Regions from separate parts of the Brachybacterium sp. AOP42-C2-15 genome, predicted to be linked through region 2. Evidence: predicted binding sites of a transcription regulator. Region 2 holds the regulator's gene; each other region holds the start of a gene.
What was found. The regulator HrcA, encoded in region 2, represses chaperone genes, less so after heat shock. The targets are predictions, from matches to a motif close to TTNGCACTCGNNNNNNNCGAGTGCNAA.
Positions count from the first base shown of each region.

Region 1: groL (chaperonin GroEL) is a predicted target of HrcA. The motif match lies at 2,645-2,671, and genes of this name have one in related genera.
Region 3: groES (co-chaperone GroES) is a predicted target of HrcA. The motif match lies at 2,334-2,360, and genes of this name have one in related genera.

Region 1 is NZ_JBQSWK010000005.1:142,410-146,984, forward strand. Features, by position in the region: gene ACT3SQ_RS04510 (hypothetical protein) at 1-446, shown strand, start outside; gene ACT3SQ_RS04515 (uracil-DNA glycosylase) at 493-1,170, opposite strand; gene ACT3SQ_RS04520 (DUF3263 domain-containing protein) at 1,299-1,766, shown strand; gene ACT3SQ_RS04525 (LytR C-terminal domain-containing protein) at 1,830-2,429, shown strand; gene groL (chaperonin GroEL) at 2,858-4,495, shown strand.
Region 2 is NZ_JBQSWK010000022.1:28,933-33,507, reverse strand. Features, by position in the region: gene ACT3SQ_RS12605 (16S rRNA (uracil(1498)-N(3))-methyltransferase) at 1-272, opposite strand, end outside; gene dnaJ (molecular chaperone DnaJ) at 293-1,417, opposite strand; gene hrcA (heat-inducible transcriptional repressor HrcA) at 1,523-2,533, opposite strand; gene ACT3SQ_RS12590 (DUF3097 domain-containing protein) at 2,659-3,537, shown strand; gene ACT3SQ_RS12585 (DUF4870 domain-containing protein) at 3,660-4,361, shown strand; gene ACT3SQ_RS12580 (iron chaperone) at 4,437-4,575, opposite strand, start outside.
Region 3 is NZ_JBQSWK010000002.1:175,409-179,983, forward strand. Features, by position in the region: gene groL (chaperonin GroEL) at 275-1,861, opposite strand; gene groES (co-chaperone GroES) at 1,876-2,172, opposite strand; gene ACT3SQ_RS02030 (hypothetical protein) at 2,392-3,849, opposite strand; gene ACT3SQ_RS02035 (hypothetical protein) at 4,068-4,241, shown strand; gene ACT3SQ_RS02040 (metallophosphoesterase family protein) at 4,410-4,575, opposite strand, start outside.

The sequences.
Region 1 (4,575 bases), on a different contig from region 2:
AGTTCTTCAGCTTCGCCTATCCGGCGACGTGGTTCGACCTGAACAAGAGCGCAGACCCGGCGGATGCCGTGGGAGTGGCGGAGCTCGCCGACGAGGACATCGCCCCCGATGACCTCTACAGCTTCGCGACCAACAGCATCACGGTGTACATGTTCGACTCCGACCTGCACGCGGTGATGACCTGCCGCACGCAGGCCACCTGGACGGGCTTCGGCTGGGACGAGCCCGGGGACCCCGAGGAGCTGGACCCGATCACCCTCGACGGCAAGGAGCTCGCGGCGCATCGCACCACGGGCACCCATGACGGACAGGACGCGGTGGGGGAGATGTACTGCGCCGACGTGGCCGATGACGTGGTGCAGATCGTGGTCGAGACCCACGGCGCGACGGAGCTGTCTCCCGAGATCCGGCAGATCCTCGACAGCTGGGTCTGGACCGAGGGCTGAGCCCGGGCTGCGCCGGCGGCGTCAATCCCCGGCGTCAGTCCCCGCGTCAGTCCCCGACGCGCCAGTCGATCGGCGCCGCACCCTGCTTCGCGAGCAACGCGTTCGCACCCGAGAACGGCCGGGAGCCGAAGAACCCTCGCGAGGCCGACAGCGGACTGGGGTGCGGGCTGGCGATGTACGGCACCTCGCCCAGCAGGGGGATCAGGGACTGGGCATCGCGTCCCCACAGGATCGCCACCAGCGGACCGCCGCGCGCCACCAGCTGGCGCAGCGCCTGCCCGGTGATCTCCTCCCAGCCGCGGCGACGGTGTGAGGCGGCGGCCCCGGGGGCGACGGTGAGCACCCGGTTCAGCAGCAGCACACCCTGGTCCTGCCAGGCGGAGAGATCGCCATGGGGTGCGCGCGGGATCCCCAGATCGCTCTCGAGCTCCGTGTAGATGTTCGTCAGCGACCTCGGCAGCGGGCGCACCTCCCGCTCCACCGCGAAGGAGAGCCCGATCGGATGGCCAGGGGTCGGATACGGATCCTGGCCGACGATCAGCACCCGCACCTCGGCCAGCGGGCGCGTGAAGGCGCGCAGCACCCGATCAGGAGCGGGCAGATAGCCGCGACCGGCGTCCTCCTCGGAACGCAGGAACCCCTCCAGCTCCCGAAGGCGGGGTTCGACGGGCGCGAGCGCCTCAGCCCAGTCGGCGGCGATGTTCTCGGCGAGCGATGTCGACACGGCTCCAGTCTTCCACCGGACCAGTCACCGGCGCCCCGCTGAGCGGCGCGCGTGAGCCGTTCCCCACCCGGGCCGGGTCAGCGGCGCGCCGGACAGGACCGGCGCGTCCCGGCCCTTACCCTGGGGCTATGTCCTCCGATATCGCTCATCGAGCTTCCCGCGCAGCGCTCGCCGCCGCGGGAACCGTCGAGGCTGCGGAGGCTCTGGAGGCTCTGGAGGCTCTGGAGGCTGTGGAGGCTGTGGAGGCCACAGAATCGGAGCAGCAGCTCTCCGCGGGTGAAGAACCGGAGCAGGGCGACGACACTCCCGCCACGATGTCCGATGCGTCACTGCCCGGCCCGCAGGGCGGGCTCAGCGAGCGGGACCGCCGGATCCTCGCCCTCGAAGGTCGCACCTTCCGCTACGTCGGCGCGAAGGAACGGGCGATCCGTGAGCAGATCGGCCTGTCGAAGGTCGCGTACTACGTGCGTCTGAATGCACTTCTGGACGAGCCCGCCGCACTGCGGGCCGCGCCCTCCGTCGTCCACCGACTGCGGGGCCGGCGCACGTCCGAGGATGGCGCCACGGGCGCCGCCGACACCCACCGAGTGGCCTGAGCGGAGTCACCCGCAGGGCGTGTGCTCCGCACCCGGCGCGGGTGGAGCAGGTTTAATGGGGCCGTGGCTGATTCCCAGTATCCGTACCCGCCGGACCGTTTCGACGATGAGGCGGACGCCGTGTCCTTCCACGGCGCCCACCGCGCCGAGCTCCCGTTCTGGCGGGAGAACCTGCTGTACATCATCATCATCGGCGCCGCCGCGGTGCTGCTCGTCGTGCTGCTCTTCTTCATCGGAGGCATGGGCAACAACGGCGATGACCGCGCAGAGGACCCCACCTCCGCCGCGGCCGAGAGCGAAGCCGCCGAGCAGAGCGCCGAGGAGACCGCTGCCGAGGAGGAAGCCGAGCCCGCCCCCGAGCCCGACCTCACCACTCCGGTGCTGGTGGTCAACGCCGGCGGCATCAACGGCCTGGCCGGCACCTGGCGCGACACCCTCGAAGGTGAAGGCTGGGAGGACGTCAGCGTCACCACCTCGGACAACGCCCAGCAGGAGCCGGTGGTCTTCTACCGCGACGAGGGCGACGCGGACACCGCTCAGGCTCTCGCCGAGCGCGCCGGCGCCGGCGAAGCCCGTCAGAGCGACGAGTACGACGCCCGCATCACCCTGGTCGCCGTGGCTGAGCCCGGCGATGCCGGCGGTGACGCCGAGGGCGAAGGCTGACAGAGCTCGCTCTCGACAGCAGGAGGCTCGAGCGGCAGGCGGCGACCCAGGAGGTCGGCGCCTGTCGCTCTCCTGATTCCCGGGCCGTTCCGGAGGGCTCCGCAGCGCGGAGCTCTGACACAGGGCGAAGCGACTGCGACCCGACAGCGACTCGACCGATGTGTCCGCCATGAGCAGAGAGTTAGCACTCTCCGCCTTCGAGTGCTTATGATGATCTGGCACTCGGTGATCGAGAGTGACAGCGCCTCGTGCGCTCGAGCTCGCGCGCACCGGGGGCACGATCGGCAGGCGGTCCACCGCTTCGCCGACCACGAACATTCCGGCCCCGTGAGGGGGTCGCCGCTGTGGGACATGAACACGGCGTCGGCTCTCGTCCGTCGCGGGCACAGGGTCGGGTGGACACCACACCACACGGGAGAGATTCCACAATGGCCAAGCTCATCGCATACGACGAGGAGGCCCGGCGCGGCCTCGAGCGGGGAATGAACCAGCTCGCGAACGCCGTCAAGGTCACCCTCGGCCCCAAGGGCCGCAACGTCGTGCTCGAGAAGTCCTGGGGCGCGCCCACCATCACCAACGACGGCGTGTCGATCGCCAAGGAGATCGAGCTCGACGATCCCTACGAGAAGATCGGCGCGGAGCTGGTGAAGGAGGTCGCCAAGAAGACGGACGACATCGCCGGCGACGGCACCACCACCGCCACCGTCCTCGCACAGGCCCTCGTCAAGGAGGGGCTGCGCAACGTGGCCGCCGGCGCCAACCCGATCGCGCTCAAGCGCGGCATCGACAAGGCCGTGGCAGCCGTCACGGAGACCCTGCTCTCGCAGGCTCACGAGATCGAGACCAAGGAGCAGATCGCCTCCACCGCAGCCATCTCCGCCGCTGACCCGGCCATCGGCGAGCTCATCGCCGAGGCGCTGGACAAGGTCGGCAAGGAAGGCGTGATCACGGTCGAGGAGTCCAACACCATGGGCCTCGAGCTGGAGCTCACCGAGGGCATGCGGTTCGACAAGGGCTACATCTCGCCCTACTTCGTCACCGACGCCGATCGCCAGGAGACGGTCCTCGAGGACCCCTACATCCTGCTGATCTCCTCGAAGATCTCCTCCGTCAAGGATCTGCTGCCGCTGCTGGAGAAGGTCATCCAGTCCGGCAAGCCGCTCGCGATCCTCGCCGAGGATGTCGACGGCGAGGCGCTCGCGGTGCTCGTGGTCAACAAGCTGCGCGGCTCCTTCAAGTCCGTCGCCGTCAAGGCACCGGGCTTCGGCGATCGTCGTAAGGCGATGCTCGAGGACATGGCCATCCTCACCGGTGGCCAGGTCATCTCCGAGGAGGTCGGCCTGAAGCTGGAGACCGCCGGGCTCGAGCTGCTCGGCCAGGCCCGCAAGGTCGTCGTGACCAAGGACGAGACCACCATCGTCGAGGGCTCCGGCGACGCCGAGCGCATCGCCGGTCGCGTGTCCCAGATCCGCACCGAGATCGAGAACTCCGACTCGGACTACGACCGCGAGAAGCTCCAGGAGCGCCTCGCGAAGCTGGCCGGCGGCGTGGCCGTCATCAAGGCCGGCGCCGCCACCGAGGTGGAGCTCAAGGAGCGCAAGCACCGCATCGAGGATGCCGTGCGCAACGCCAAGGCTGCTGTGGATGAGGGCGTCGTCGCCGGTGGCGGCGTCGCGCTGCTGCAGGCCGGTGCCGACACCTTCAGCAAGCTCACCCTCGAGGGTGACGAGGCCACCGGGGCGAACATCGTCAAGGTCGCCATCGAGGCCCCGCTCAAGCAGATCGCGGTCAACGCCGGTCTCGAGGGCGGCGTCGTCGCGGAGAAGGTCAAGCACCTCCCCGTCGGCCAGGGCCTGAACGCCGCGACCGGTGTGTATGAGGATCTGATCGCCGCCGGGATCATCGACCCGGTCAAGGTCACCCGCTCCGCGCTGCAGAACGCGGCGTCGATCGCGGGCCTGTTCCTCACCACCGAGGCCGTCGTGGCCGACAAGCCGGAGCCCAAGGCCCCGGCCGGCGGCGGCGACGACATGGGTGGCATGGGCGGAATGGGCGGCATGATGTGATCTCCTGATCACGCCGCTCCCACCGGAGCACCGCAGTGCCCCGATCCTCTCCGGAGGGTCGGGGCACTGTGCTGTCCGGC
Region 2 (4,575 bases):
GCCTGCACCAGGGTGAGGCGAGGCAGGCGCTGCACGGCCGGTGAGGGGTCCGCGAGAAGGCACAGGTCCAGCGCCTCCTTGCGGGCGGCGGTCACCTCGGCGAGGACCTGACGGCCGGGGGCGTCGGTGAGCAGCACCTGCTCCCCCACGCCGATCCGCGCCACCTTCGCGGCGTGTCGGCCCTCGTCGCCCGCCAGTACCAGGGCATCGCCCGCGACGACGGCGGCCAGGGTGTCGTCGAGGATCAGGAAGCTCGGCGGCGTGGTGGGCATCAGGTGCTCTCCCGTCGGTCTCAGAAGTCGCGCAGGCGCTCGCGGAGCTTCGCGAACGGGCCGTGGCCCTTGGTGCGGCGTGTGGTCTCGTCGCCGCGCAGCGCGGCGAGCTGCTGGAGCAGATCCCGCTCCTCCTCGGTGAGCGAGGTGGGGACATCCACATCGAGCACCACGCGGATGTCACCGCGGCGTTCGCGGCGCAGCGGGGTGACGCCGAGCCCCTTCAGGACGATCTCCTCACCGGGCTGCGAGCCGGGGCGCACATCGAGATCCTGAGGGCCGTCGAAGGTATCCAGCGGGATGGTGGCGCCGAGCGCGGCGGTGGTCATGGGGACCGCGATCGTGGTGACCAGGTCGTCGCCCGACCGCTCGAACATCTCGTGGTCGGTGACGGCCAGCTCGACGAAGAGGTCGCCGGAGGGCCCGCCCGCCTCGCCCGTCTCGCCCTCTCCGCGCAGCTGGATCCGAGTGCCGTTCTCGACACCGGAGGGGATCCGCACGGTCACCGTGCGCTCGGAGGCGGTGCGGCCATGACCGGAGCAGCCGGTGCAGGGGCTCTCGATCACATCGCCGTGGCCCTCGCAGGTGGGGCAGGGTGCCATGGTGACCATCTGGCCCAGCAGCGACTGGGCGACGCGCTGGACGTGGCCGGAGCCGTTGCAGGCGGTGCAGCGGGTGGGGCTGGTGCCGGGCTCGCAGCAGGAACCGGTGCAGCGCTCGCACAGCACTGCGGTGCGGAAGGTGACCTTCTCCTCGGTGCCGAAGACCACGTCACGCAGGTCGATCTTCACACGGCGCAGCACATCTCCGCCACGTCGCTGGCGGGGCACGGGGCCCTGGTTGCGGCCGCGCATGCCGGAGGCGCCGGCGAACATGTCGAAGATGTCGTTGAAGTCGAAGCCGCCACCGCCGCCACCGGGGAAGCCGCCCATGCCCGGGCCGCCACCCATGTCGTACTGCCGGCGCTTGTCCGCATGGGAGAGGGTCTCGTAGGCCTGGGAGACCCGCTTGAACTTCTCGGCCGCCTCGGGGTCCGGATTGACGTCCGGGTGGAGCGTGCGGGCGAGCTTGCGGTACGCCTTCTTGATCTCATCAGTCGTCGCTTCGCGGGAGACGCCGAGGAGGTCGTAGTAATCGTCGTTCACTGCAGTGGGGTCCTTACCGGGGAGTCGGTGCCGCGGGCGGCGGGCACGGGGCGTCGAGTGGCATGGGCGGCCGGGCGGGGGTGAGCCCGCGGAGCCCGCCCGAGGCTATTCGAGAAAGCGGGAGACGTAACGGGCGATGGCCTGGACGGTCGAGATGCCGGTGACGTAATCCATCCGGCTGGGTCCCAGGATCGCGACATGCGAGCCGACACCGTACCCGGCGCCGACGACCGCGGCCTGATGCAGCGCCCGGTCCTGGAGCTCGGTCCCGATGCGCACCTCGACGGCGCCCGGCGAGGCGTGCATCTCGGTGAACAGGCGCAGCAGCACCAGCTGCTCCTCGAGCACGTCCAGCAACGGCTCGACGTCACGGGCGAAGTCCTCAGCCGATCGCGCGATGTTCGCGGTGCCGGCCATCATGATCCGGCCCTCGGCACGAGTCGCTGCGAGCGCGGCGAGAGCCTCGGACACCTCGGCGGCGGCCGGTCGCTCCGGGGGCGTGAGCGCTTCGAGGAAGTCCTCCAGCGGCGTGGCGAGGTCGGTGACCTCGCGGCCTGCGACGACACGATTGAGCTGGTCGCGCAGCACCGCGTAGTACTCGGCAGGTTTGCCGGCGTTGATAGGCACGGTGCGCTGATCCACCCGGCCGGACTCGGTGATCAGCACCACCAGCAGCAGGGAGTCGGCGACCTTGACCAGTTCGACATGCCGGATCCGGGCCTGCCTGCGGGCCGGGTACTGCACCATCGCGACCTGCTGGGTGAGCTGCGCCAGCACCCGCACGGTCCGAGCCAGCAGCTCCTCGACATCGCCCGAGTCCTCGAGCAGCGTACGGATCGCCCGGCGTTCGGGGGCGGAGAGCGGCTTGATGGTGGCGACGTGGTCGACGAAGGTGCGGTAGCCCTTGTCGGTGGGGACACGCCCCGCCGAGGTATGCGGCTGATGGATCAGCCCCTCCTCCTCGAGCAGCGACATGTCGTTGCGCACTGTCGCAGCGGAGACCCCGAGCTCGTGGCGTTCCAGGAGCGACTTGGAGCCGACGGGCTCGCGGGTGGAGACGTAGTCCTCGACGATCGCGCCGAGGATCTGGAGCTTGCGGGCGTCCGTCTCGCTCACCTCCTGCGCTGCGTGCGTCCAAAGTCGTGGTCTCTCATTTGGCACTCTCTCATGCCAGGTGCCAATCCTACGCGCCCCGGCGCGCTGCGCGGGGAGGCGTTCGCCACGGGTGTACGGTGTCGCGCGTGCCTGCTGACTTCCCCGACCGGTACGGCCGCGACGTGCTGTCCTCCGGTCCGCCCGCCCATCATCGTCGCCGTCCCGTGGCCCGCGAGGTCCCCGCTCAGCGCGGCCTGGTCGCCGAGGAGGCCTCCACCGGGTTCACCGGCGCGGTGACCCGCGTGGAGAAGATCGCCGGAGAGCTCGTGGTCGAGCTGGAGGACGGCCGCGGCGTCCGCCGGACGTTCCCGCTGGGTCCCGGCTTCATGATCGATGGACAGCCCGTGGTGCTCACCCGCGCCGTCGCGACTGCCTCCGCACCCGTGCGCCGGCGCTCCGCCTCCGGGTCCGTCTTCGTCGAAGGGGCGAAGGCACGCACCGCCCGCGCCTCCCGGATCTGGGTCGAGGGCACCCATGATGCGGAGCTGGTGCAGAAGGTGTGGGGCCACGACCTGCGCATCGAGGGCATCGTCGTCGAACAGCTCGAGGGCGCGGACAACCTCGCCGAGCGCGTGCGTGAGTTCGGACCTTCTCCCGGGCGCCGGCTCGGGATCCTCGTGGATCATCTTGTGAAGGGTTCGAAGGAGTCCCGCATCGCCGCCGAGGTCATGGCGCTGCCTGGCGCCCGAGGCAATGTCACGGTGGTCGGACACCCGTACGTCGATGTCTGGCAGGCGGTCAAACCCGCCCGGGTGGGGCTCACGGCATGGCCGCACATCCCCAAGGGCACCGACATCAAGGTCGGCTCCCTCGCCGCGCTCGGCTGGCCCCATGCGGACAAGTCCGATATCGGACTCGGCTGGAAGCGGATCCTGTCGACCGTCCGCTCCTACGCTGACGTCGAGCCGACGCTCTCGGGCCGCATCGAGGAGCTCATCGACTTCGTGACCGTGGACCACTCCTGACTGGGGGTTAACCCCCGGTCGATACGGCGGCACGCCACGCGGACGCCGCAGGCGATGCTCTATAGGCTGGCTGCATCAGCCCGTCGCCGGCGTGAGAGCCGGCCCGTCCCGAAGAAGGAACCATGAGCCAGACTCCGCATCCGCATGATCCGTTCGGCATCGAGCCCGGCACCCCCGCCGAGCAGGCCGCCCCCACCTCGGATCCCTCGCTGCATCCGCACGACCCCTTCGCCTACGGTCCCGACGCCTCTCGCGTCCCGTCGCCGCCGAGCGCCGGTGAGCCCGCGGCGCAGGCCCCCCATCTCGCCGCGCCGGCTCCCGCTCCTGCGGGCCACAGCGCATATCGCGCGCAGGGTGGCGCACCGGGTGGGGCGCCGGGCGGGGAGCAGACGGACCAGCCGGCTCCCGGCACCAAGGGTGTCTACGAGGGGCCCCTGAGCGGTCAGCCGCTGAATCGCTCCGACTCCCGCATGTGGGGGATGTTCTCGCAGCTCGCCGTGGTCCTCGGGCACGTGATCAGCTGGGGCTTCCTCGGCTGGGTCGGCCCGCTGATCATCTTCCTGATGTACAAGGACCGCGATCGCTTCGTGCGCTTCCACGCCACCGAAGCGCTCAACGGCGCGATCGCCGTGCTCATCGCTCAGGTTGCCCTCACCATCGTGATCACGATCCTGACCATCTTCACCTTCGGCGTCGGCTCGATCCTGTACCCGCTGGTCGGGCTCCCCGCACTTCTTCAGCTGGTGTTCTCGATCGTCGGCGCGGTCAAGGCCAACCAGGGCGAGTACTGGGCCTACCCGTTCAACCTCCGCCTGGTGAAGTGACCGGTCGTACGTCCACTGCACCATGAGCACGAGAACCCTCGGGATCCCACGATCCCGGGGGCTCTTCCGCTGCCCTCACATCCAGTTCACGCCGTCGTGCTCGAACTCGCGGACGCGGTGGGCGATCATCCGTCGCAGCAGGTCCGTGGGCACCGGCGTCGTATAGGGCAGCTTGACGCTCCCCTTGCCGGTCTCGTACGCGGTGAGCTCCGCC
Region 3 (4,575 bases), on a different contig from region 2:
CATCTTACGTCCAGGAGACATGGTTCAGACGCGGCTCGCCACACCTCGGACGCGCCGCAGTCCCCGTACCTCACCAGCAACGATGACCCATCCCAACATTCACATGCGGGGGCGGTCGCCGCGATGGAGGTCGTCCGCTCACGGCCGATGTCACGCGGCCCGGCATGCAGAACGGGCCCGGCATGCAGAACGGGCGGGTGGCCCGGGTCTCCCCGGATCACCCGCCCGTTCGGTGCGAGCTGATCAGCTGATCAGTCGATGCTCTGTCGAGCGGTCACTCGTCCTCGTCGTCGCGCTTGTCGATGATGAGGGTTTCGGTGGTCAGCACCATGGCCGCGATCGAGGCGGCGTTCCGCAGGGCGGAGCGCGTGACCTTGACGGGGTCGATGATGCCGGCTGCCACCAGGTCGACGTACTCGCCGGTCGCGGCGTTCAGGCCGGTGCCGAGAGCGGCCTCCCGGACCTTCTCGACCACGACGTAGCCCTCGAGGCCGGCGTTCTCGGCGATCCAGCGCAGCGGCTCGACGACGGCGCGGGCGACGGCGCGCACGCCGACAGCCTCATCGCCCTCGAGGCCGAGGCCGTCCTCAAGGATGGAGGACGCCTGGACGATGGCGCTTCCGCCACCGGAGACGATGCCCTCCTCGATCGCAGCGCGGGTCGCGGAGACCGCGTCCTCGATGCGCATCTTCTTCTCCTTGAGCTCCACCTCGGTGTGAGCCCCGACCTTGATCACGGCGACACCGCCAGCCAGCTTCGCGAGACGCTCCTGGAGCTTCTCACGATCCCAGTCGGAGTCGGTGTTCTCGATCTCGGCGCGGATCTGCGCGACCCGATCGGCGACGGCCTGGTCATCGCCAGCGCCGCCCACGATGGTGGTCGAATCCTTGGTGACGACGATGCGGCCGGCCTGGCCGAGCACCTCGGTGCCGACGGTCTTGAGATCCAGACCGAGGTCAGAGGTGACCACCTGGGCGCCGGTGAGCACCGCGATGTCCTGCAGCATCGCCTTGCGGCGATCGCCGAACGCGGGAGCCTTGACCGCTGCACCCTTGAAGGTGCCACGGATCTTGTTGACGACCAGCGTGGACAGGGCCTCGCCGTCGACGTCCTCCGCGATGATGAACAGCGGCTTGCCACCCTCGACGACCTTCTCCAGCAGCGGCAGGATGTCCGCCACGGCCGAGATCTTGCCCTGGTGCAGCAGCACCTGGGCGTCCTCGAGGACGGTCTCCTGGCGGTCTGCGTCGGTGACGAAGTGCGGGGAGATGTAGCCCTTGTCGAACTGCATGCCCTCGGTGAAGTCGAGCTCCATCGCCGTGGTGGAGGACTCCTCCACGGTGATGACGCCGTCCTTGCCGACCTTGTCGAACGCCTCGGCGAGCAGGTCGCCGATCTCGGTGTCCTGGCTCGAGACGGAGGCGACGGAGGCGATCTGGGCCTTCCCGTCGACCGGCGTGGCGATCTCGCCGAGCTTCTCGGAGAGCGCCTCGACGGCCTTCTCGATGCCGCGCTTCAGCGCTGCCGGGGCAGCGCCGGAGGTGACGTTGCGCAGACCTTCGTGCACGATGGCCTGGGCGAGGACGGTGGCGGTGGTGGTGCCGTCGCCGGCCACGTCGTTGGTCTTGGTCGCGACCTCCTTGGTGAGCTGAGCGCCGAGGTTCTCGTAGGGATCCTCGAGCTCGATCTCACGGGCGATGGTCACGCCGTCGTTCGTGATGGTGGGTGCGCCCCACTTCTTGTCGAGGACGACGTTGCGGCCGCGGGGGCCGAGCGTCACCTTGACGGTGTTGGCGAGCTTGTCGACGCCACGCTCGAGGGCGCGCCGGGCGTCCTCGTTGTAGATAATCTCCTTGGCCATAAAGCTCAGTCCGCTCAGTTCTCGATGATTGCGAGGATGTCGCGGGCGCCGAGGACGAGGAACTCCTCGCCGCCGTACTTCAGCTCGGTGCCGCCGTACTTGGAGAAGACGACCTTGTCGCCGACCTTGACGTCCATCGGGACGCGCTGACCGTTATCGTCGAAGCGGCCGGCGCCGATGGCGACGACCTCGCCCTCCTGGGGCTTCTCCTTCGCGGTGTCCGGGATGACCAGGCCGGAGGCGGTGGTCTGCTCCGCCTCGAGCGGCTTGACGACGACGCGATCCTCGAGGGGCTTGATGGAGACCGACATGCGGCTCACTCCTTCATGAAGAGATGACTCTGCTTGAGTTCTGGGTGGTGGGGATCCGTTCCCGATCGTCGTCGCGGTGCCGACCGGGGGAAGATCCCTCTGCGGCAGTCTCTGGCACTCTCGGCCGTCGACTGCCAACGAGCCCCACTGTAGAACCCTCGCTGGCACTCATGCAAGACGAGTGCTAGAACGATGTCGTCCCGCGGCCCGGTTTCGGCTCTATCCCAGCTTCGGCCGCAGGGTCCTTGCCCGCGCCTCACCCCGGACCGAGCCGGCGATTCCGCCGAGGATCGTGGCCGCCGCAGGCAGGGCCAGCGCCCACACGGCCCACCACCCGACGTCCAGCTTCTCGTTCCGCCATGGGCCGAAGGCGTCCCACGGGAAGGTGTCCTTCGGATCGATCAGGAGTGCCACCAGGAACGGCAGGAAGAACAGCAGGCTGGAGATCACCGAGCCGAAGCGCGCTGCCGTCACCCGAGTCCGGCGAGCGGGCGTGGCGTCGGCGACGGTGCGCATCCCCGGCTGCACCAGTTCGGACTGATCGATCGGGGCGAGCCATCCGGTCCAGTACGACAGCGGCAGGACGGCGATCAGCACCAGCACCGTCGGCCCCGGCCAGAGCGGCGGGAGCTCCGCGGACCGACCGAGGATTCCCGGCAGGTCGACCCCACCGGCTCCGAGGAACCACAGCAGGAGCCAGCCGAGGACCACCAGGCTCAGCGCCCACAGGATCGCCGTGGACCCCATCAGCGCCCGTCGCGCGCCGGGACGCGCATCCCGCTCATCGATCTCTCGGAAGAACGTCGAGTGGGCCCGTCGCCAGCGGCGCTGGTAGTCCTGATGGCGGGCCACCTCCGCGTCCTCGACGGGATCAGGCCGCTCCCCCGGAGGAACCCAGTCTTGCCGGAGCAGCTTGAGCCCCTTGGTGATCGCAGCGGTCAGCACGACCCGGGAGGAGAGCACGCGCAGGGGCAGCAGGCGATCGAGGGTCTCGCGCGGGATCGACCGGATCACTCCGACCAGGCGCCCCATCTCGCCGAGGCCCGGTGCGCGAGGTCTGGTCTCGAGCTCCGAGGCGGCGAAGAGGCCCTCCCCCTCGTGCGTTTCGAGACTCTTCGCCAGGGCCGCATATCCCTCAGCAGCAGCCGTGTCGAGATCGGAACGGGCGAGGACTTCACGCAGCGCCACGATCCAGGAGCGGGCGGCACGATGGTCGATGCCGATCAGCTCGGTGCGGATCCTGAGGGTCCGCAGCCGACCCAGCGTCTCCTCGAGGAGGTCGAGCACGACAGTGCCCGCCTCGCGGGCCCAGCGCACGGCGTGCGGGGCCGGCAGGATGGCACTGAGCTCCTCCTCGGTGAATTCCCGGGACTCGAAGCGGCTCATCGCGTCCTCGAGGCGTTCCAGGTCCCGATCGGTCTCGATGCCTTCGAGGCGCGGGATCACGTATCCGGCCTTCCCGAAGACCTCCCGGGCCTCGTCGAGGGTCGCCTGGACCACGGCGAGCCGGCGCACGCTCGAGCGACGCACTCCCAGGGCGAGGAGCAGCTGTCCGAGCGCCACCCAGAGGAAGGTCTCGTCCAGGAGCGCGCGGACCCAGCGGGGCAGCCGTCCGCCGCCGCCGGGCCCCCGCTCCGAGAGCCGAGCCAGGAACCGCTCCAGCAGCCAGTCGCGCATGGGTGGGGCCCTCTCCTGTCAGCGGGTCATGTCGGCGGGTCGTGTCGGCAGGACGAGCACCAGGTCACACACTTTTTGTGAGGCTGGCAACTTGTGCGGTCGGAGTGAATGCGGAGCCGCCCGGCCGCGCGTTATAACAGAAGTATCGATGACGTCGAGGCACCTGCGATCCAGGGCCCGGCCGATCACCTCACTCCGAACCGAAGGGGACCCCGATCATGACTTTCCTCCGCTCTCTCAGCTCCGCACTGAGCCGACTCTCCGAACGCATGCAGGGACAGGACGTCGAGCGCCACAACGCCGTGCCGAACAACCGCCTCGGCGGGGACTACGCCGCAGTGGCACGCGCTCGCTCCAGCCAGGGCATCAGCCCTCTCGGCATGGGTCGCTGACGCCACCCGAGCATCTTCACGAAGCCCCTGCAGAACTCGTCTGCAGGGGCTTTTTCGTGTCCGGATGCTGGTTCATCCCCGGGGCCGATGCTGACTCCGCTCCCGGGTCAGGTCGGGTCCGTCCGGATGCTCCGCCTCAGCGCCCTGCAGCCTCAGCGCCCTGTAGCCTCAGCGCCCTGCAGCCTCCACGATCTGCGCGACCTGCTCGGGACTGAAGCGGTAGACGGGGACCTCGGCGTCTTCTGCGGTATCCCCCAGGTTCGGGAACACAGAGCTGAACACCCGCGGCGCACCCTGGCCGAGCTCGACCACGCTCGCGCCGGACAGCGCCAGC